3 regions of the Peribacillus sp. NPDC097264 genome follow, and region 1 is predicted to be linked to each of the others. Evidence: riboswitches for the same ligand, from Rfam matches in the RefSeq annotation. Region 1 holds a riboswitch; each other region holds the start of a gene.
The links. A riboswitch is a leader RNA that binds a small molecule or an ion and turns the genes downstream of it on or off. The one in region 1 is predicted to bind S-adenosylmethionine.

Region 1 (7,448 bases):
CATGAATGGGATGTAGGAAATCGACAGAATCGGTCGATGCCGTAACGACATTACTTCTAGCATGGCGCATGGCAGAAATGGCCGCAACGTCATCAATGTAAGCCATTAATTTCCCACCAAACATTGTACCGATATTATTTGTATCAGGTGGTAGAACTAGACTCGTTTTTATAACCAAAGAGTCCGAGCAATGTTTTATTTCTTCCATGGTGACTGCACTCCTTTATGTCCATTTTCTCACTAGTTCACTTTAACGAATTTTGCGCGTTAAAGCAATAATCATGATTATTACCCATATTTTTCTCATCTCTCAATAGGTAAGTACTGCTTATATAGTCTTTCCTAAATCAATACATATATAAAAAAAACTCAACCTATTGGCTGAGTTTTTTTAGTTTGGCCTTCAACTCTTCAATTTGCAATAAATGCCGTTTCTCATGCAAACCGACAAACGGAATCCACTGCTTCAAACTTAAATCTTTAAACAAGGGATGTGGGAATGACTTCTCTTCCAAGTCATTCTCCTTCACTTGGAAGAGTACCTTTTCCAATGCCTTACGTGAAGAGGCAAGCTTAGCTTTTACTTCAGCTAATGTTTGGAACTTCTCTGACGGAATGACAAATGGAGGCGCGTCCACTTTTACGTCACGATTTAATGTATACTGGATCGGTTTATCATCTACTCGATTGCTCTCGTCACTTGCCAGTGTATCGGCAATTCCTTTTGTTACCGCCCTCTCCATTAGAAATAAATGCTCCAATACCTGAATGATGCTCCAACGTCCATCTTCGGGATGTGCATTTACCTGTTCATCCGATAACCCGTTCACTGCCTGGAGAAGTTCTTCCCTGATTTTTGTGTTTTCTTCCACTCTACCAGCTCCTTATTCACTTTTTTATAATTATTCCACCGAAGGGATAAGTTGTAAAATATAAGGTTCTTTATTAAAGAAAAACCGCTCAAAAGTTGTCTATTTTTTTAAAACCTCTATGATAATCATAAAGGTTTTTTTGCTTTTAAAGACAACTTTCAATTTACCATAGGAGTGATTAAATATGAGCGGGGGACATATCCCTTTCAGCCACAAGGGCCGTAGCACCCTGACAGCTGCACCATCAAAAGGAAGCATTCGGTCAATGTTGAAACAAATATTCAATCGTATCCCATCCAGATGGAAATTTTCAAGTATGATCATATGCATAATGATTTTCATTTCCATGCTTGAGTTTTCCATTCCACAACTTACGCAATATACGATTGATGATGTCATACCTGGGAAAGAATATGACTCATTGATTTGGGTAGGCATAGGTATCCTCTTTGCGGCCATATTGTTAGCTTTGCTTAATTATGTGAACGGCTATATCGTATCTAAAGTGGGGCAAAAAGCGATCATGAATTTACGAAATGAAATGTATGACCATATTCAAAAATTGGATATGAAATTTTTTGATAAAAATAGAACGGGTGACTTAATGTCCCGACTCACGAATGATGTGAACCTGCTTCAACAACTCATCTCATCAAGCATGCTACAAGTTATTACAGATACGGTCACCTTCTTTGCCATCGCAATCTATATGCTGTTCATCAATTGGAAACTGACCGTGGTCCTTCTCATTACCTTTCCGTTCATGTTCTATCTGACACGTGTATTTGGTAAACGAATCCGCCTCTCATTCAGAAGCGTGCAAAGTTCGGCCGGCGATGTCAGCAATCAGCTGCAGGATTCCCTTTCCGGCATACGGCTCATCCAATCCTTCACAAATGAAGAATTTGAATCAAAACGATTCGCGGACCGAAATCATGAGAATACGGTAGCAAACATCAAATCAGTTCGACTGAGGTCCATGTTTGGCCCGCTCATAGATTTAATGAATAATTTAGGTCTGATCGCCGTGATTGTATTTGGTGCCTGGCAAGTGATGCAGGGAGAATTTACGATTGGATTAATCGTGGCATTCCTGGCTTATCTCAGGCTTCTGCAAAGTCCAATCCGTAATTTCAGCCGTGTAATCAGTATCGTGCAACAATCGGCTGCAGCTTTTGAACGGATTACCGAAATAATGGAGACACAACCTGGAATCCAGGACAAAAAGACAGCAATTAATGTTCCCAAAATCACGAAACAAATCGAATTTCAAGGAATTGATTTCGCTTATGTCGAGGGGGTACCAGTACTCCGAAATCTTAACCTGATGATAAAAGCAGGACAGGTAACCGCTCTTGTCGGCTCATCCGGGGCAGGGAAATCAACGATTACCAGCCTTTTAATTCGTTTCTATGACCCCCAACAAGGGACAATAAAAATGGATGGCCATGATATTCGTGATCTCACCCTCAAATCTTTACGGAGCCAAATGGGGGTTGTTTCGCAAGACATCATTTTGTTTACCGGGACCATCCGCGATAATATAACCTATGGTAAACTCGACGCAACGGACGAGGAAATTATCGAAGTGGCTAAGGCGGCATATGCTCATGATTTCATCAAGACGTTCCCAAAAGGATATGACTCACAAATCGGAGAACGTGGGGTCAAACTTTCTGGTGGCCAAAAGCAACGGATTGCCATCGCCAGGGCCCTTTTGAAGAATCCCCAAATCATCATTCTCGATGAGGCGACGGCATCGCTCGACACGGAATCCGAACATCTGATTCAGGAAGCGTTATCCAACCTATTAGAGAACCGGACTTCAATCGTCATTGCCCATCGGTTATCAACCGTTCAAAAGGCAGATCAAATTGTCGTTCTTGAAAAAGGGGTAATTCAAGAAAATGGAACGCACGAACAACTGCTACTAAATAATGGTCGCTATCGGCAGCTCCATGACTTACAGTTTCCACAGGCGGAGGCACCATCAGAAACATAACCAACCAGAAATCCGCCCCCGATAAATAAACCTAAAAGGGCATGGAAATCAAGTCTCCATGCCCTTTTATCGTTCTTATTTAAAATCATATTTATCTAAGATTCGATTGGTTATAAGCTGATAGCCTTCTTCATTTGGATGAATTTCATCACTGAAGTATGCTTTTTTATCTTTGTTTTCGAATAAATCGTTGGTAGGGATATACTTTAGTCTACTATCCTTGTCCACCATCTTTTGAATCGAATGATTATAATCACTAATATGGTTTTCTAATTTCAAGTCGTCTTTATTGGGGTTATATAACCCTATCACCAAGATATCAGCTTTATTATTTTTCTTTAGAAGCTCAGAAAGAATTTTATCTAAATGTTGTACATACTCTTTCTTTTCATCATTTATCTTTTGATCATTGATTTTTTTTAAGTTTCCACCATTACTGTTAATTAAATCATTGATTCCGATATAGACGATAAATGTGTCAGCCTTATCCAATTTTGTGTTAATCTCAAGATCTTCGAGCTGTTTAATGACACCGTCCGTTTCCTGACCTTTAATACCATAATTCCAGAATTGGACTTTTTCTGAATCGGAATCATTCGTTTTATGTTTCAAGTCATCAATATATCCTTCCCCTTCTTTATCGCCCTTTCCATAAGTCAAAGAATCTCCAAATGCCATGACTCTTTGATCGTTTTTCGCATCTACTGCCTGAAACGCATAGGCAACTAAACAAATAACAAGTACAATAAAAAATAAGCCAACGATTTTCTTCATTTGTTTTGCTTCTCCTTTTGTATTCACTAGGAAGTATTTTATTTTTAAATACCCAAAAAGAGGACAAGCCTAACATTTGAATAACTTAATAAAAATTAAATTGCATGACGCACCTGTACTGGTGATTGGAATGCCATAATAAATGGATTGGAGCTTAATGATGAAGGAGTTTACAGAATTCAGGGAAGCAGTATTTGAGGATTTGCCTAAAATTATCGAAATTTACAATTCTACAGTACCTTCGAGGATGGTCACTGCGGATACAGAACCAGTTACAGTAGAATCACGGCTCAAATGGTTTGAAGAACATCATATTCTCAAACGGCCATTATATATGATCATACATGATGGAAAAACAGCTGGATGGATGAGTTTTCAATCTTTTTATGGTAGACCCGCATATGATTTTACCGCTGAAATTAGCATCTATATAGATGAGGAGTTCCGTGGGAAAGGAATTGGACAACTTTCAATCCAAAAGGCTATAGAGGTGAGTCCGAAGATAGGGATTAAGACACTTCTTGGATTTATTTTCGCACACAATGTACCAAGTATTAAGCTTTTTTCAAAATTCGGTTTTGAAAAATGGGCTCATTTACCGAAAATAGCAGAACTCGATGGAGTGGAACGCGATTTGGTCATTCTTGGTAAACGTGTCACTACATGACTTCCATTGCAAAAGGCGATTGCCTGGATTTGAATGGTCTGGGATGTACTGATTATTCGCTACAAACTCCCAGGAATTTTATATGTGTGACCGCATTCAATAAAGAATCCAACTCTTGACTTGCTTGAATGGTCACCCTGCTTGTCAAACCATAATTTTTTGCTAACATGATCATTTCTTTTCGTTTTTCTTCAATTTTTTCAACTGCTGTTATGTGAGGAGGCTGCAATATAACCACTTCCTATTTTTCAATTATTTTACATTTTCATCATAACCAAAACACTAGGTTAAATCAACCATTTCACGTGATTTAAATATGTTATTTTACTAGATGAATGTGACAAAATACCTATTAATCTTTTATCTTTTGTACTTTTTATGTCGATTTAAAAGGGAAAAAGCATTTGCCTTTACACAGCAAATGCTTTTTCTCTTTGATTGTTCACTATAGGTTAACTAAGTCATGCACTCTGGAGGTGACTCATTACCTGATTTATCTATAACAATCTTATATTCATCTTCAAGAGCTTTTAATGGAGCATCATAGAGATGCTTTTCATCAGAGGTTTTGTATACACCATTTGATAATAGTTCTTCTATCAACAATGCTCTCCTCTGTTCTTTTTTCTCGAAAAACTCTGCCATATGAATGGCCCCTTTCCTTTTATTCATATTTTCCACATATAATGCCCCTAATCTTATAGGCTTTGCTAAAGCCAAAATATATATACCTGTTGTACGGGATCCTTAAACCCTATTTGACAAAAATAAAAACCCCTTCTAATCCAAGAAGAGGTCGACAGAGGTCCGTTCGTCTCTTCTTATCTTCCAAGCGATTGCTTGTTGGAAGAAGCACAGTTCCCCGATGGGTCTGTTGCCGAGGTTTCATAGGGCCAAGTCCCTCCACCTCTCTGGATAAGAATACAGAATATAAATGATTTTGACATGATTTTATCCCACTTGCAAGGATAAGTCAATTGCATTCAAATAATTTTTAATTTTTATATTATTTTTCCGTGTGCCCTTTTAGCACAAGGTAAGACCATATCCCTATTTTGCTAATAACTATATTTTCCTCCAATTGACCGTGGGTTAGGTATGCTCCATTTGCCAATGGGGATTTTATCCTACTACCCCTTTCACGCCACAAGATACTCATAAAATTCTATTGGATTCAAAGGTTGCATTTTCCTTTTTATCTGATATGATGACAATAATCACATACGAAATACCACTAGGGGAGTCTTCTATAAGACTGAGATGGAATGATGTTCCGGACCCTTTGAACCTGATCCGGGTGATGCCGGCGGAGGAAAGTGGATGATATCGTCGTCGTATATTTGACTTCATCCATCTGCCCCGTTCCGTTTTCAGGAACGGGGTTTTCGTTTAATTGAATAATAAGCTGCTAGGGGAGCCATTAATAGGCTGAGAATCAAACCCTTTGTACCTGATCTGGTCATACCAGCGGAGGAAAGCAGGTTGAAAAAGGGATTCGTACATTCCTAGAACAGCCGCTTTCTATATGAAAGCGGCTGTTCTTCATTTTTGGACACTCCCCTCCTTTGTATGTGAATGAATTATAAGGGGGAAAAATCATGGCGAAAACCCAAATGAAAACTTTCAGTGCTAGACTTCACGAACGTTCAAAAGAAATTTGGAAAAAGAATCATACTCATCCTTTCGTTCAAGCAATTGGAGACGGGACACTATCAGAAAAGAAATTCGCCTATTACTTAAAGCAGGACTATATCTATCTTATGGATTATGCCAAGCTTTTTGCCTTAGGGACCATCAAGGCCACTAACCTTGAGATCATGACCAAATTTGCGAGTATTTTAAATGAGACTCTACAGGTAGAAATGGATTTGCATAGGAGCTACTGCAAGGAGTTCGGAATTAGTTCTGAGGAATTGGAAAATACCGAACCAACTCCGATTACCCTTGCCTATACAGGTTATATGCTCAATGCTGCCCATCATGGAACTTTAGCCGACCTTATTGCCTGCTTACTTCCTTGTGCCTGGGATTACTATGAAATTGGCTCGTTATTAAAAGAACAAAATGGTCCAGCACTAGAAACAAATCGCTATATCGCTTGGATTCAATCGTATGCATCCCCCGAATTCGCAGATGCGCACAAATGGTTGGCCAAGCTGTTAGACGAACTGACGGAAGATATGCCTGAAAAGGAATTGAAAAGATTAGAGAAACACTTTTTAATGACCTCCCGATATGAATATTTATTTTGGGACATGGTTCACAACGAACAGGATTGGCCGCTTTAAATGCTAGACACGGGTAACTTATTACGGAAAATGACGTTGACTAGCTTGTTCACGGCCATCACTACCCTGACTAGCTCATTCGTTTACATCCCTGTTGGTTTTGCGAAGGTGTTTCCTATTCAACATGTAACCAACGTCATGACAGCCGTTATGTTGGGGCCGCTTTTTGCTGTGACCCAGGCCTTTTTAGTATCCCTTATCAGGAACATGACAGGTACAGGTTCCATTTTTGCATTTCCGGGCAGCATGATTGGTGCCCTGCTGGCGGCCTTCCTCTACCAAAAAACAAAAAGGATGGGACACGCCTGCTTGGGAGAAATAGTGGGGACAGGCATTCTCGGATCCATCGCCTGTTATCCGATCGCGCTTTTATTATTGGGAAAAAAAGCGGCACTTTTTGGTTTTCTGCCAGCTTTTCTTCTTAGTTCTTTAACGGGCGCAATTATAGGCTTTCTTTTATTGAAAGTTCTCTTAAAAAATCATTATATGAAGGGGTTTTTTTATGAAAAGGGCACTAACGATCGCCGGATCTGACTCTGGGGGCGGAGCCGGCATCCAAGCTGATTTAAAAACATTTTCGGCCCATCGGGTTTATGGCATGTCTGTTATCACAGCCGTTACGGCACAGAATACCTTGGAAGTTCGATCTATACAGCCCATCGATCTCCCTGTGATCACCGATCAAATTGCGGCCGTATTTGAAGACATTCGTGTCGACGCAGTAAAAATAGGGATGCTTGGATCAAAGGAGACGGTCGAAACCGTCGCCCATTCGCTAAAATTATTTAAACCGGCTATCGTCGTCCTTGATCCTGTCATGATTTCCAAAAGTGGACACCATCTGT
Region 2 (7,448 bases), on a different contig from region 1:
CCTGGCTGGAAGATTTCCTTTTACTTCAATAAATTGGCCGTCCAAGCCCTCTATCATAAAGATGGGTCCATCGAGTGGTTAACCAATCCGCCTGAAGAATCAGAGGAAGAAAAACTTAAGGGCATGATCCATGATTTAATGGTGTATCACGTGTACGAATAAACAGAATAAAGAATCCCTCTTTGGCTAACACTATTAAAAAGCCAAGGAGGGATTTCATTTGGATAAAGAAAAGATTACATTTCTGAAGGATACCGAGTATGACGGTAAGGATTCTGTATACCTCGATATCGATCGTATCATCAATGAAGGACTTGCTGGCGGAAACGTCTATGAAGCCGCGGACACCTTGAACATTGAGGAAGCCCATGACTTTCATGATGAAACGGAACCGAACATCAATAAAGATTGAAAACAAGGGCTTCCCTTATGGGCGGCTCTTTATTTGATTTCTTGATAGCCGAATATTTCTAGATTCACTTGGCTAAAGGCTCTTTCAAGATTTGCTTCGTATTCTTTCCTATCTTCTACGTTTTTGCCATGAACCTGGATTTCCTCAATCAAGCTTGCTCGGCAATCATCTAAAGATATCATTTCTTCCACACAAAAGTTACGCATGATTTGCGCTTTTAAATAGTCCGTAAAATGCTCAACTGTACCAAACAATGATATGGCCCCCTATGATAGCTGTCCTGTCTAATTAACAGGATTCTTTTTGAATGTTGTCCAATATGGACTTGTAAAAAACAAAAAACAACTTCCCATTCAGAAGTTGTTAGAGTGCAAACGAAACATAACAAAAATGACCATGATTCCCCATTTTTCTACAAAAATAAGAAAGCATGTTCTTGCTAATTTTTCGCACTTAACACCCCCTATCCTCGTAGGTTTCTGGCGTTGTGCTAAAAACGGGCAGGTCTCCTGGCTCATGATCATCGCTTTTCGAACCTTCCCATCTTTTCTTGCAAAAAAGACAGTGGCATTCCTTCGAATCGCTCTCATTTACAGTTGCGGGACAGCGTCGGATTCTAACCGACTTCCCTTTTAAGCAGATAAGCTACACTTTCTTATCTGCACCCATTTCTAGACGAAATACTATTTTTCAGTTTAACTGTATCAAATTTTCACTAGGATTACAATGAGACTCCTGCCTTGTTCTTGGGCCCTATCTATCCTCTTTCCTCTTATTCATCATTTCTTCCTGTCCTCTGAATACACCCTACTCTCTTTCAGGATCGATGTAATGATATGCTCCGAATCCCATTCATGACCGGATATCTCGATAAGCGGATACCGATTAGGCAACACGTTTTGCTGAATTTCATGGACTTCCAATCCTTGATCATGCAAACGCAGAATTTCACCGCGCAGATTTTCCAAGTAACTGAGCTTTCTTTCAAACATTTCCTTTCCGTTCGGGACATATCCGGCATGGCAGCAAAAGACCTCTTTAAAATCATACTGAAGCAGTTTCTTGATGGATTCCATGATGACCGGGATAGATTCTTCCCTTAAAACTAGCTTCGTTTTCGGCGTTACAAACAGGTCACCCGAAAACAGCATGCCATTACTATGGTTCAGGTAAACCATATGGTCCCTCGAATGCCCTGGCGTAAAGATTGGCTCCCATGTTTGAGTGCGTGAATGGACGACCCCTCCTAATGGTTCTGCCTTGAAGGCATCCCTATCTCCCCAAAAAACTCTACGGTAATCGGGATATTCTGCATCCTTTGCACAAATATCGAGGGACATCGGATGAATATAGATGGGAACGTTCCTATGTTCCTGTATCCATGCGGCCCCACCCGTATGGTCCTCATGATAATGCGTCAGCGCAACCATATCGTAATCAGCGGTTTCAAAGAATGGAGTAAGTTCCTTCAACAAGATTTTTGCCCCCGTATCAACTAACATGCCATCGGTTAAGAACACATTCACGCTCATGCCTGATTTGTTTCCTTCCGGTGTCCCTTTTACGCAAACCACATCATTTATCGTTTTCATTTCCAGCATGACTTTCCACCCCAATCATTTTTTTGGAAAAACTCATCATCCTTTATTTTCTAATTTACTTACAATAAATGTATTATCTCTCCATACTTTTTACAAGTATAATATTTTTTCTAATGATGGGAGTGATCAAAGTCCATATTCTTACGCAGACAGGCCATGTAAGATCCGGGACGTTCCGTGTAACTTAGCAAATGGCCACTATAATCTGGGCAAGTAGATCGTTCGATTCATAATCTTGATAAAATTCAAAAAATAATTGACATTACTGTATTTAACAAATAATATAGATTATATTAAAAAAATAATAAAATACTAAAATAGTAATTAACTTATCAAGAGTGACTGAGGGACCAGGCCCTATGACGTCCGGCAACCGCCCCACATCGGGAATGGTGCCCCTTCCTGCAGAATGAAATACCATTCTGAAAGATAAGACGGGATATAATTTCGCTGCCTCTTTCTGAATGATAGAGGTAGCTTTTTTATGTATAAGGAGGATAGCATCATGATTGAAATTCGTTCAGTTCGAAAGGAATATATCTCGAAGAATACCCGAGTTATCGGAGTGGATAATGTATCTTTAACCATTCAAACGGGAGAGGTTTATGGGATTGTCGGGTATAGCGGCGCGGGAAAGAGTTCATTGATTCGCTGTCTGAATCTTCTTGAGCGTCCGACCAATGGTAGCATCATCATCGATGGCGTCGACTTAACAACCTTATCAAGCCAGGAGCTTCGCAAACAACGCCAGAAAATCGGCATGATATTTCAGCATTTTTCCCTAGTCAGTTCCAAAACGGTTTTTGACAATATCTCCTTCGCCTTGAAAGCCGCCCATCAACCAAAGGAGGTCATTACTAACCGCGTGCTGGAACTATTGGATATCGTTGGCCTTCGTGATAAAAAAGATGTTTATCCGGCTCAACTCAGTGGCGGACAAAAACAGCGGGTAGGCATTGCACGGGCCTTAGCGAATGACCCTACCGTCCTATTATGTGATGAAGCGACATCAGCCCTTGATCCAACCACTACGAAGTCGATCTTACAGTTGTTGAAAAAGATCAATAAAGAACTGGGCATCACCATCGTGTTGATCACCCATGAAATGGAAGTGGTCAAGGAACTGTGCCATCGTGTCTCCGTCATGCAAGATGGACGAATTATCGAAGATGGCCCTGTTTATGAAATATTTTCCCAACCCAAACAAGAACTGACTAAGCAGTTCATCAGCAGCGTGTTGGATTTTGAACTTCCTCCCCACCTTATAAGGGAAAACAAAGGAACGATTATCAAAATACAATTTGAAGGGCAAACCGCTGGTGAATCGATTCTCTCGGATACTCTACAAAACTATTCTGTCAGAGGGAATATCCTGCACGGGAAAATTGAATATATCCAGGATGTCCCTCTAGGAATCTTGATCATCGAATTGATTGGTGAGCCTGAAGAAGTGCAAGTAGCCCTTGAATACATAATAAGCCGGACCCAATCTGTGGAGGTGTTAAAGCATGTCACTGCTTGATTCCATCATCAATATTTTACCTGACCTTAATAAAGCCTTTCTGGAAACGATTTATATGGTCGGAATTTCCCTTGCGGTTGCCCTCCTGATTGGACTGCCTCTAGGAGTATTGCTGTTTACGACGACCAGGAATTTGTTCTTTGAAAATATCACGTTGAATCGATCCCTCGGTTTCGTGGTTAATCTAGTCCGCTCGATTCCGTTTATCATTCTTTTAGTCGCTTTGCTTCCTTTAACCGAATTCCTTACCGGGTCAACGATTGGACCGCTAGCGGCTTCCGTTTCCCTATCAGTCTCCGCCATTCCTTTTTTCGCTAGGATCGTAGAATCTGCATTGAGGGAAATAGATAAGGGAGTGATCGAAGCCGCCATTGCAGTGGGCGCTTCCCCATGGATGATCATCAAGGATGTGCTTCTTCCTGAAGCAAGGCCTGGAATCATCCAAGGCGTGACATTAACGACGATATCACTCATCGGCTTCTCGGCTATGGCAGGAACAATCGGCGGAGGAGGAATCGGTGACCTCGCGATTCGTTTCGGCTATTACCGTTATGACAACACGATCATGATCACAACGGTGGTCGTTCTGATCTGTCTTGTCCAAATCATCCAAATGATAGGCGATAAGGCCTCTCACTATGTAAACAAACGATAAGATTCATGAATGTTAACGATGACACTACATTAAACAAGGAGGAATTTTTCATGAAAAAAATCACTTCATTATTATCTATATGTGCATTAGCCCTTGGGTTGTCAGCTTGCGGAAATGACGATGCGACAACTAAAACGGAGGACAAAAAAGAATTAAAAATCGGGGCAACGACTGGCCCTTATGCCGACATGGTCATAGAGGCCATACAACCCGGACTTGAAGACCTTGGCTACAAAGTGGACATCGTCGAATTCAGTGATTATATCCAGCCGAATAAATCACTTGGTAATGGTTCGATCGATGCCAACCTCTTTCAGCATAAAGTGTATATGGATAATTTCGCAAAGGAACATGATTTAGAGCTCTCTGACCTTATTATTGTTCCAACGGCACCGATGGGCATTTACTCCACGGAATACAAATCATTGGCCGATATTAAAGATGGTGCGACCATCGCCGTTCCCAATGACCCAGTCAACCTCTCCCGTGCACTTAAAGTTTTATTGGATGAGGGCCTGATTGAAGTGGATCCGGATGTTGATCCATTAAGAATATCTGAGAAAGATGTAACAAAGAATCCGAAGAACATTCAATTCGAACCACTGGAATCGGCACAATTACCTCGTGCAACGGACAGTGTTGACCTATCGGCCGTTCCTGGTAATTTTGCGATTGCCGCCAAAATGGACCTTCAAGATGCTCTTGCATTAGAAAACATGCCAGATACGTATCGCAATGTCGTGGCTGTAAACACTAAGGATAAAGACGCCCAATTTGCAAAAGATATTAAATCAGTTGTAGAAAGTGCCGAATTTGAAAAAGTGATTGATGACAAGTTCCAAGGCTTCGGTAAACCCGATTGGATGAAATAAGGAAACAGCAAGTATGGGTCTGCTCCTGTCTGGGGCAGGCCTTTACTGATTAACAATACCTATGAATTCAGTCATTGTTTTCTTTTCCGCTTTGCCCTTTTTGGATATAATGGAATGGAAAGAAGGTGAACATGATGCTTAATAAGCTTAAACATACATTCCCAAACTCCCTTTCAGATAAAAAAGATGCACAGGACATCTCGGCATATTTCTGGTTGGAAGATCCATTCGGCCATACAATTGGCATTCCCCGCTCAGACATATCGGCGGAGGAAATCCGTTTGCTTACGCTACTCTTTGACACTCCATCACTCCAAAGTCCAAACACCTCCACTACCCAAACTACTTGGAATGATTTTTTATTTGGGCCGCGTGCCTCCCAGCCCCTAACGAACTGGGAGAATGTCCGGTTCACCTACTTTAACCTGGCCCATGGGGATTTTTCACACGATCATTTCGAGGAAGCGATTCTCTCATTCGTACCATCCGATTCCATCCTGGTCTGGGAGAATGGAACGGCGGGAACCTTAATTGAATCAGACATGGATGAACCCTTATCGACGCATGATTTTCTCGCCATCTCATCTACACTCGAGAGTGACTTTTACGTGAAGATCAGGGTCTATGCCGGTCAATTTCACCCTGTCGATGCGGACCTTCATCACCATCTGATACAAGAGAGAAAATGTTTCACACTTTCTTTGCTCCATCTATCCGATGTTAAGGTGACAGAATTACCCAATATTATCCCCTACGCACTCATGAATGCCTGTACTGACATGGATAAAAGATGGTACATCAATGAATTGCTTGGCAAGACGCGGCAGGATCATGAATTGATCAAAACGGTTAAAACGTATATCGAATGTAATTCCAACGCCTCATCGGCAGCTAAACAACTTTATATCCATCGGAACAGCCTGCAATACAGGATAGATAAATTCGCTGAAAAAACAGGACTGGATGTACGGAATTTCCCGCATGCTTTGGCTGCCTACCTCCTCATTCTCTTAAATGAGCAAAAAGGATAATTATCCCTTTTGTGCAGTGTGCCCATATTTATTTCAGTATTGATAGAGTAGACTATAAATATCATTACGAATTTAGGAGTTTAAGAGGAGGAATAGTTCATGGCAGAGTTAGTATTGGATCATATCTTCAAGATTTATGATAATAAGGTGACAGCCGTTAAAGACTTCAACCTTAGCGTGGCCGATAAGGAATTCATTGTTTTCGTCGGACCCTCGGGGTGTGGAAAGTCGACCACTTTAAGGATGATTGCCGGCCTTGAGGACATCTCCCAAGGGGATCTTTTTATAGATGGCAAGCGGGTCAATGATGTGCCTCCAAAAGATCGGGACATTGCGATGGTTTTCCAGAACTACGCTTTATATCCTCATATGACCGTCTATGACAATATGGCTTTTGGACTGAAGCTAAGGAAAACGCCGAAGAAGGAAATCAAGCAACGCGTCCATGATGCTGCCAAGATCCTTGGACTTGAAGACTTCTTACAACGGAAGCCTAAAGCCCTTTCTGGCGGGCAGCGCCAGCGTGTGGCACTTGGAAGGGCCATTGTTCGGGATGCCAAAGTCTTCTTGATGGATGAGCCCCTTTCCAACCTTGATGCAAAACTTCGGGTACAAATGCGCGCAGAAATCGCTAAACTGCACAAACGGATCAATACAACAACGATTTATGTCACCCATGACCAAACAGAAGCCATGACCATGGCCACCCGGCTTGTAGTCATGAAGGATGGCATCATCCAGCAAGTGGGCGCACCGAAGGATGTCTATGAAAAGCCTGTAAATGTCTTCGTAGGCGGATTCATCGGCTCACCTGCCATGAACTTCTTTACGGGTACCTTGCAGGATGGATTCATTCAAATTGGGGAGCAAACACTTGAGGTGCCCCCTTTCAAAATGGATACGCTTCGTAATCAAGGCTATATCGGAAAAGACATCATTCTTGGCATCCGGCCTGAAGATTTCCATAACGAAGAAACATTCATTTCCGCATCGCCCACTTCAACTTTCACGGCACAAGTCGATGTGGCCGAGCTAATGGGTGCCGAAATCATGCTTTATTCGACATTCGCAGGACAGGACTTTGTTGCCCGGGTGGATGCCAAACATATCATCCAGGCTGGTGATGCCATTGACCTGGCCCTTGATATGAATAAAACCCATTTCTTCGATAAAGAGTCCGAGCAACGCATTTTTGACGAAGAATCAGAAATGGAAGGCAACCAGCAAACGAAGATGGCTTAAGTAATTACTTTTTGATTTGGATTTGCATACAACTGAGGGAAGCCTTATCGACCAAGGCTTCCCTCAACTTATTTCTCAAATCGAACCAATGTCTTTTTAGGCATTTCAATCGA
Region 3 (7,448 bases), on a different contig from region 1:
TAAAAATTTAGAATTCTTTTTTATATTCTTTCACGCAATTCATACTTTGTCAATAGGTATAATGTTCAAACTATTCAATATCTCACTGATTTTCTTTGAATATATTCAATGTACGAATTCTTTCTACCGCTTCTTGGAGTCTGTCTTCTGAAGTGAGAAGTCCCACCCTGACGTATCCTTCACCAAATTCACCGAAACCATTTCCTGGTGCAACTGCTACATGGGCATGTGCCAGTAAATGATCTGCAAAGCTCGCTGAAGTATATCCTTCAGGGACCTTTAGCCAAGCAAAGAAGGAAGCATCTGGAGCCTGTACATCCCATCCAATGGATCGTAACCCTTCGATAAATACATTTCGTCGTCCTTCGTACATGTTCACGAGTTCCTTCACACACTCTTGTGAATCCAGTAAGGCGCATGCCGTGGCTTCTTGTATTGCGGGAAAAAGGCTGACGTAAAGATGATCCTGCAATAATTCAAGCGATTCGATGACACTCTGGTTGCCAACCGCAAAGCCAACCCTCCACCCCGCCATGTTATATGTTTTAGAAAGGGTGTAAATTTCTATCCCCACTTCTTTTGATCCTTCTGCTTGAAGGAAGCTTACCGGTTTTTTCCCATCGAACCCAATTGCACCATATGCGAAATCATGGACCACACATATCGAGTGTTCTTTTGCCATGGAAACCGTTTCTTCGAAGAATTCTGCTGACGCCGATGCTCCTGTGGGATTATTGGGATAATTCAAGAACATCATCTTCGCTTTGTCAAAAACCTCTTTATCTATTTCCTTATAATCGGGAAGAAAATCATTTTCTTCGGTCAAGGGCATAATTTCCGTTTTAGCTTGGGCTAACGCTACACCTGACAGGTAATCTGGATAGCCCGGATCAGGCACTAAAATTGTATCGCCTGGATTCAACAAGCATTGCGGTAATTCGACTAGACCAGCCTTTCCACCGAAAAGAATCGCCACTTCCGTTTTAGGATCTAGCTTGACGCCATATTCACGTTCATAAAAGAGGGCCGCAGCTTCTTTTAAATAGGGAAGCCCCCTAAAAGGAGAATATTTATGATTCATGGAATTTCCTGCTGCTGTCTGCAGGCTCTTCACGATATGTTCAGGAGTCGGTTGGTCTGGATTTCCCTGCCCAAGATTAATGACATCCTTGCCTTCTGATGTTATGTTATTAACTTTTTCGACTAAAGAAGCAAAAAACTGCTTTGGAAGCTCTTGAAGAAGTCTGGATTTTTCGAATTGCACCATCTTTGCACCTTCTCTGAAATTTCTTGAAATTATAGTCACAAATGATATATGTTTATCTTAATCTTGTAAAGTACTTTTTTACATATGGAGGTTTTAAATGATGAAATGGAAAATCGCCTGTTTACAAATGGACATTGCCTTTGGACAGCCAGATATAAATTTCCAGGTGGCAAAACAATGGATTGAAAAAGCTGTACAGTCTAAACCGGACATCGTCATGCTGCCGGAACTATGGACAACCGGCTATGACTTAACGAGATTACATGAAATTGCAGACGAAGAAGCAGCACAAACCATTACCTTTCTAAAAGCCCTTGCAAAAAAACACCACATTAACATAATCGGTGGCTCGATTGCAAAGAAAACTAAGGAAGGCATCTATAACACAATGCTCATCATCGATAAAGAAGGCAAACTGGTTAAAGAATATGATAAACTCCATCTGTTTCAATTGATGGATGAACACCATTACTTACAACCTGGCAAAAAAGATGGCTTATTCTCCCTCGATGAAAAGATTTGCGCCGGATTCATTTGCTATGATATCCGTTTTCCAGAATGGCAACGGGCCCATACGGTACGAGGTGCGGAGGTTATCTTCGTGACCGCCGAGTGGCCAAAGCCTAGGCTCCATCATTGGAGGGCACTGTTAATCAGCAGGGCAATCGAAAATCAAGCATTCGTTGTGGCTGTGAATCGTTCCGGTTCTGACCGAAATAATCATTTTGCCGGACATTCCATCATCATCGACCCGTGGGGAGAAATCATTTGTGAGGCTGGTGAAGAAAAAGAACTTCTACTCGGCACCCTTGACTTAGAAAAAGTAGGAGAAGCAAGAAATAAAATACCCGTTTTCGAAGATCGGCGGCCCGAGTTTTATTAATTTACCATTGACAAACTATTTGAAATATTGATATCATTCATTCGAGATTAATTTTCTGAAAATAAATACAATACTCTTATCAAGAGCAGGCTGAGGGATAAAGGCCCTATGAAGCCCAGCAACCGACTGTAATACCATTGTGAAATGGGGCGGGAATTCCGCCGGATTATATCCACAGAGCACGGTGCCAAATCCACCAGAAAGAATTCTTTCTGGGAGATAAGAGGTTCGAAGTGAAGCTTCTGCCTCTTTCTATGGGAAAGGGGCTTTTTCATATTTTTTAATGTACTTGGAGGGATAACAATGACTCAACCATCAAATTTCAAGCTATTGACAAACGAAACGGCAATTGACCTAACGAAGAAACTTGGGTTACTGCATTCAGATGACTCATTACTATGTAATGAAATCGGTGACGGAAATTTAAATTATGTTTTTCACGTTACAAATCCCGTAACAAATAAAGGAGTCATCATCAAACAAGCAGTTCCTTACGCAAAGGTTCTTGGTGAAAGCTGGCCATTGACTTTAAAAAGATCGGCTATCGAAGCGAATGCATTAATTCAATTCAGAAGCTATTGTCCCGAACTTGTCCCACAAGTCTATTATTCTGATGAACAGCTTGCAATCACCGTCATGGAAGATTTATCACACTTGAAAATCGCCCGGACCGGATTAATTGAAGGAGATCATTTCCCTCTATTATCCAAACACATTGGTGAATTTGTTGCAAAGACCGCTTTTTATACGTCTGATTTTCATTTGGAACCGGCAGCGAAAAAAGAGGTTGCCCGGAACTTCACGAATCCAGAACTCTGCAAGATTACTGAGGTTTTCATTTTCACGGATCCTTTTTTGGAGGAACATCCAGGCGAGTTTGAGCTTGAGTTGCTGGAGGCTGCCAAGTCTATATGGAAAGATGCTGATTTAATACTGGAAGTGGCTAAGTTAAAACAAAGCTTCGAATCCGAGCAGGAGGCCCTTCTTCATGGCGATTTACATACGGGAAGTATATTTGCAAGTGATACAGAAACAAAGGTAATTGACCCTGAATTCGCTTTTTATGGTCCTGTTGGATTTGACCTTGGACAATACATGGCGAATCTCCTATTCCAGGCAGTAACACGCGAGGCCACTGGGAAGGAAGAAATCTTTACTCATCTTCAGGAATTTTGGAATACATTTGAAGAAACCTATACGAACCTGTGGAATTCTGAAAATAAAAGTCCTTACAGTAAGATCGAAGGTTATCTTCCATATGTACTCAACAAGTTTAAAGGTGATGCATATGGCTTTGCAGGATGTGAACTAATTCGAAGAACCATTGGCCTATCTCATGTTGCTGATTTAAATGGCATTGAGAATAAAGAAACTAGAATTACAGCTAAAACGGCTACCTTGAAAATCGGGGCCCATATAATCAAAAATCGGAAAGAACTGAATATTTCAGCAGTGATAGAAGCCGTAAAGCAATATACATTGCCTTCCTATTCAGCCCTATAAGGAGATATACATATGACAACTACAACGCCACTACCCTATTCCGTCCAATGGAATGATACCCATATTACCTTATTGAATCAACAGGCCTTGCCATCAAAAATAGAATTCATTGAACTTTTTACGGTTAAAGATGTATATGACAGCATCTTGACCTTGAAGGTCCGTGGTGCCCCCGCTATCGGGCTAACTGCAGCATTTGGCGTTGCTCTTGGTGCAATCCAGGAAAATACCACGGATTTATGGCAATTTAAACACAATGTCACGAAACATGTTACTACACTCGCTTCTTCAAGACCAACAGCGGTCAACCTTTTTTGGGCACTGAAAAGAATGGAGAATACTCTACAAGCAGCCAATAGCATAGCTTCAGCCAAAAGCGCTCTTGTTGCTGAAGCAAAAAAGCTATTTTCAGAGGATGTGGAGATGTGCCGAAAAATTGGTGAATACGGATTGTCTTTATTCAACGAGGGTGATTCTATTTTAACCCATTGTAATGCTGGGGGGATAGCCACTGCACGGTACGGAACTGCCCTCGCACCTTTCCACCTGGCCAAGGAAAGATCCTTTCCTATAAAGGTCTATGCCTGTGAAACGAGACCTGTCTTGCAAGGGGCACGACTCACCGCATGGGAACTTATGCAAGCTGGAGTGGACGTTACATTAATCTCGGATAATATGGCAGCCCACACCATTCATCATAAAAAAATCGAAGCCATTATAGTCGGAGCAGACCGTATTGCGGCAAACGGTGATACAGCCAATAAAATTGGTACATTGGGTTTGGCGATATTAGCTAAGCATTACGATATTCCTTTCTATGTAGCAGCACCATCAAGTACATTCGATTTATCTCTCGAGTCGGGTATCTCCATCCCAATCGAAGAAAGGAATGGGGATGAAATCACTTCTATACAAGGAGTCAGGATAGCACCAGAAAATGTGAAGACATTCAATCCTGCTTTTGACGTTACGCCCCATTCTCTTATTACAAGCATCATTACCGAAAATGGCATCATTTCACCTGATTACAGGAGTAATATCCCGCTTTTTGTAAAATGAAATTATTTATAAAGGATTGATCAAGGGGCTGTCCCAAAAGGTGTAATTACACACCGAAATTGAATAAATAGTAAAAGGCAGAAACGTTGATTTAACAACATTTCTACCTCTTTATTTTTGCGAAATTCACTGGAATAAGGACTTATTAGACAGCCCCTTCATTCTTTTCACGATTAACCTTGGAAACCCATTCAGTTGCTCCTGTTATATTTATTCTGACGAGGTTCTTTTTGATAGATATAATCGCAGAATTTAGTCAGAGTGGCATCTAGCCTTCTTTGATTTTTCTGCCGCTTTTCGGTAGTAATTATTCTTAGCCTTGTATGAAAGTTCATGTTCCTCAAGCAGGGTTTACCGCTCGTTTTCTTCAAATTCTACTTCATCATGGATACCCTTCCATTCCCCACCCATTGGTACTTCTTCCATGGTCACCTTATGGATTACACACACACCTAAGTCAAGCATACGAAAAACGGCCCATCAGCAATAAATGCTTGCTGATGGGCCGCTTGTTTTTATAAAAGATTATTTGATTTTCTTTTTCAATACTTCCACCGCTTTTTTCACTTGAGTATCATTTTTAAGGATTTTATCCCTAATGACTTCCATCAATTTAACGGTTGTATCGTCTTTAATGACACCTGTTTCTTTGATCTTATGATCCTTTTGGAATTCCTTGACCGCTACCTTTGTTTCTTCATCGAAATACTTATCCACTTTTCCTGGATTATACCCGGCTTCTTTCAGCATTTTCTCCGCTGCTTCTACTTCACTCGAGGAATCCGATACTTTCAATCCTTTATCAGGAGAGATATATGGAAGATTGGCATACTCGGGAAGCTTGACTTTTATATCCGGTTCAATCCCTTTTTTATGGATCCAATTGCCTTTCGGAGTCAGCCATTTTTGTGCTGTATACTTAAAGTTGGAACCATCATCAAAGTCTGCGGCTTTTTGCACGGTCCCTTTTCCGAATGATTTTACCCCTACAAGCTGAATACCCGCAGATTCACTAACAGCGGCGGCAACGATTTCAGATGCACTTGCACTTCCATCATCAATTAATACGACCACTGGTAGCTTCAACTCACCATTATTCTGGGATTTATAGACTTCTCTTTTTCCTTTTCGATCCTCGACCTGAAGGATGACTTCCCCATTCGGGATAAATAAGTTTGCCATCGCGATCGCTTGGTCAAGCAATCCACCCGGATTTCCACGTAAGTCCAATATTAGGCCTTTCATCTTTTCTTTATCCATGTCTTCAAGTGCCGTATTCAGCTCTTCCACCGTATGCTCAGAAAAACTTGTAACCTGCACTTTGGCAATCCCATCATCAAGCATCTCTGAATAAACCGTTTCAATCGGAATGGTATCACGCTTAATGGACAAAGTAATCGGTTCCTTTTCACCCGCCCTTGAAATGGCAAGCTCCACTTTTGTTCCCTTTTTCCCCCTGATTTTCAAGACAGCTTCCGAAGAACTTAAGCCATCAAGGCTTTTGCCATTGACACTTAGTATAATATCATTAGGCCGGACTCCGGCTTTTTCAGCTGGTGATCCTTTAATAGGGGAAACCACCATGATCTGTCCATCCTTCTCTTGGATTTCAGCACCTATTCCTTCAAAGGAAGAAGAGATGCTCTCATGGAAACTGGAGGCTTCTTTCTTATCCATATAAGAGGAGTAAGGATCATCCAACGATTCTATCATTCCATTTATAGCTCCATCCACGAGCGTGTTCTCATCGATTTCTTCATAATAATTATCTTTGATCGTATCATATGTAGAATATAACTTTTCAAATTCAGGATGATTACTCGGTGCAAGTGACTCTACTTTTTCATCGCCAAAGGTCAACGCGATTGTAGTTATCCCTGCTGTCAAAAATATGAGTAAGAAAATCCCCATAATAAACGTAAACTTTTTTATTTTCACAATTTTGCCTTCATCTTTGGGCTGTTGTTGATTTTCTTCTTCCACTGAAGCCTCACCACTTTCATTCTTCATGACAATATTAACTAATACATCCTATTTTATCAGCTTTCTAGCAAATCGGAAAACTTTAGTTATCAAATTTTTTGAATGATATGTAAGTGCCTACCATCTTGCTCCAATCCAGCTTTCTTATAGAGACCAATTCTTTATCCACATTCTATTTACGTGCAAAAATACGGACTCCGTGGAATAGAAGAAACTAAATATCTTAGTTTCTTCTATTCCTGGCTACCCGTAAATGATAACGTTTATAGTCAGTCTTGAATCGCTGCCTCTAAAGAAACCTCAATCATCTCATTGAATGTTGTTTGGCGCTCTTCGGAGGTTGTTTCCTCACCTGTTAAAAGATGGTCGGAAATCGTTAAAACGGATAATGCTTTACGACCAAACTTAGCAGCAAGTGTATATAATGCAGCCGATTCCATTTCTATAGCAAGGATTTGGTACTTGGCCCACTTTTCCAATTCACTATTATCATTATAGAATTGATCTGCGGTAAATACGTTTCCGACTTTCAATTGCAACCCTTTGTCCACCCCTGCATCATAAGCTTTTTTCAATAAATCAAAATCAGCAGTAGGAGCAAAATCAACGCCACCGAATGTCATGCGGTTCATTTGTGAATCTGTAGAGGCACTCATAGCCAGGATTACATCTCTGACCTTCACATCTTTTTGAATGGCACCAGCTGTCCCAACCCGGATAAGTTTTTGGACATTATAGCTATTCATCAATTCA

Region 2: another riboswitch for S-adenosylmethionine. It lies ahead of ACQKL0_RS12695 (methionine ABC transporter ATP-binding protein); the one in region 1 lies ahead of ACQKL0_RS15340 (Fur-regulated basic protein FbpA).
Region 3: another riboswitch for S-adenosylmethionine. It lies ahead of mtnK (S-methyl-5-thioribose kinase); the one in region 1 lies ahead of ACQKL0_RS15340 (Fur-regulated basic protein FbpA).

The regions. Positions count from the first base shown of each region.
Region 1 is NZ_JBNNSR010000009.1:62,073-69,520, forward strand. It holds gene ACQKL0_RS15310 (acyl-CoA thioesterase) at 1-208, opposite strand, end outside; gene ACQKL0_RS15315 (DinB family protein) at 375-872, opposite strand; gene ACQKL0_RS15320 (ABC transporter ATP-binding protein) at 1,057-2,874, shown strand; gene ACQKL0_RS15325 (GDSL-type esterase/lipase family protein) at 2,950-3,648, opposite strand; gene ACQKL0_RS15330 (GNAT family N-acetyltransferase) at 3,809-4,315, shown strand; gene ACQKL0_RS15335 (aspartyl-phosphate phosphatase Spo0E family protein) at 4,368-4,544, opposite strand; gene ACQKL0_RS15340 (Fur-regulated basic protein FbpA) at 4,772-5,035, opposite strand; SAM riboswitch class I at 5,134-5,237, opposite strand; TPP riboswitch at 5,542-5,647, shown strand; TPP riboswitch at 5,716-5,808, shown strand; gene tenA (thiaminase II) at 5,914-6,603, shown strand; gene thiW (energy coupling factor transporter S component ThiW) at 6,604-7,137, shown strand; gene thiD (bifunctional hydroxymethylpyrimidine kinase/phosphomethylpyrimidine kinase) at 7,106-7,448, shown strand, end outside.
Region 2 is NZ_JBNNSR010000007.1:91,898-99,345, forward strand. It holds gene ACQKL0_RS12675 (YheE family protein) at 1-162, shown strand, start outside; gene ACQKL0_RS12680 (hypothetical protein) at 221-412, shown strand; gene ACQKL0_RS12685 (hypothetical protein) at 442-666, opposite strand; cobalamin riboswitch at 895-1,096, opposite strand; gene ACQKL0_RS12690 (MBL fold metallo-hydrolase) at 1,192-2,013, opposite strand; SAM riboswitch class I at 2,340-2,449, shown strand; gene ACQKL0_RS12695 (methionine ABC transporter ATP-binding protein) at 2,519-3,535, shown strand; gene ACQKL0_RS12700 (methionine ABC transporter permease) at 3,522-4,190, shown strand; gene ACQKL0_RS12705 (MetQ/NlpA family ABC transporter substrate-binding protein) at 4,241-5,062, shown strand; gene ACQKL0_RS12710 (PucR family transcriptional regulator) at 5,197-6,093, shown strand; gene ACQKL0_RS12715 (ABC transporter ATP-binding protein) at 6,193-7,335, shown strand; gene ACQKL0_RS12720 (hypothetical protein) at 7,404-7,448, opposite strand, start outside.
Region 3 is NZ_JBNNSR010000004.1:331,820-339,267, reverse strand. It holds gene ACQKL0_RS08755 (pyridoxal phosphate-dependent aminotransferase) at 83-1,267, opposite strand; gene ACQKL0_RS08750 (carbon-nitrogen family hydrolase) at 1,368-2,150, shown strand; SAM riboswitch class I at 2,224-2,376, shown strand; gene mtnK (S-methyl-5-thioribose kinase) at 2,448-3,653, shown strand; gene mtnA (S-methyl-5-thioribose-1-phosphate isomerase) at 3,666-4,712, shown strand; gene ACQKL0_RS08735 (S41 family peptidase) at 5,238-6,722, opposite strand; gene deoD (purine-nucleoside phosphorylase) at 6,965-7,448, opposite strand, start outside.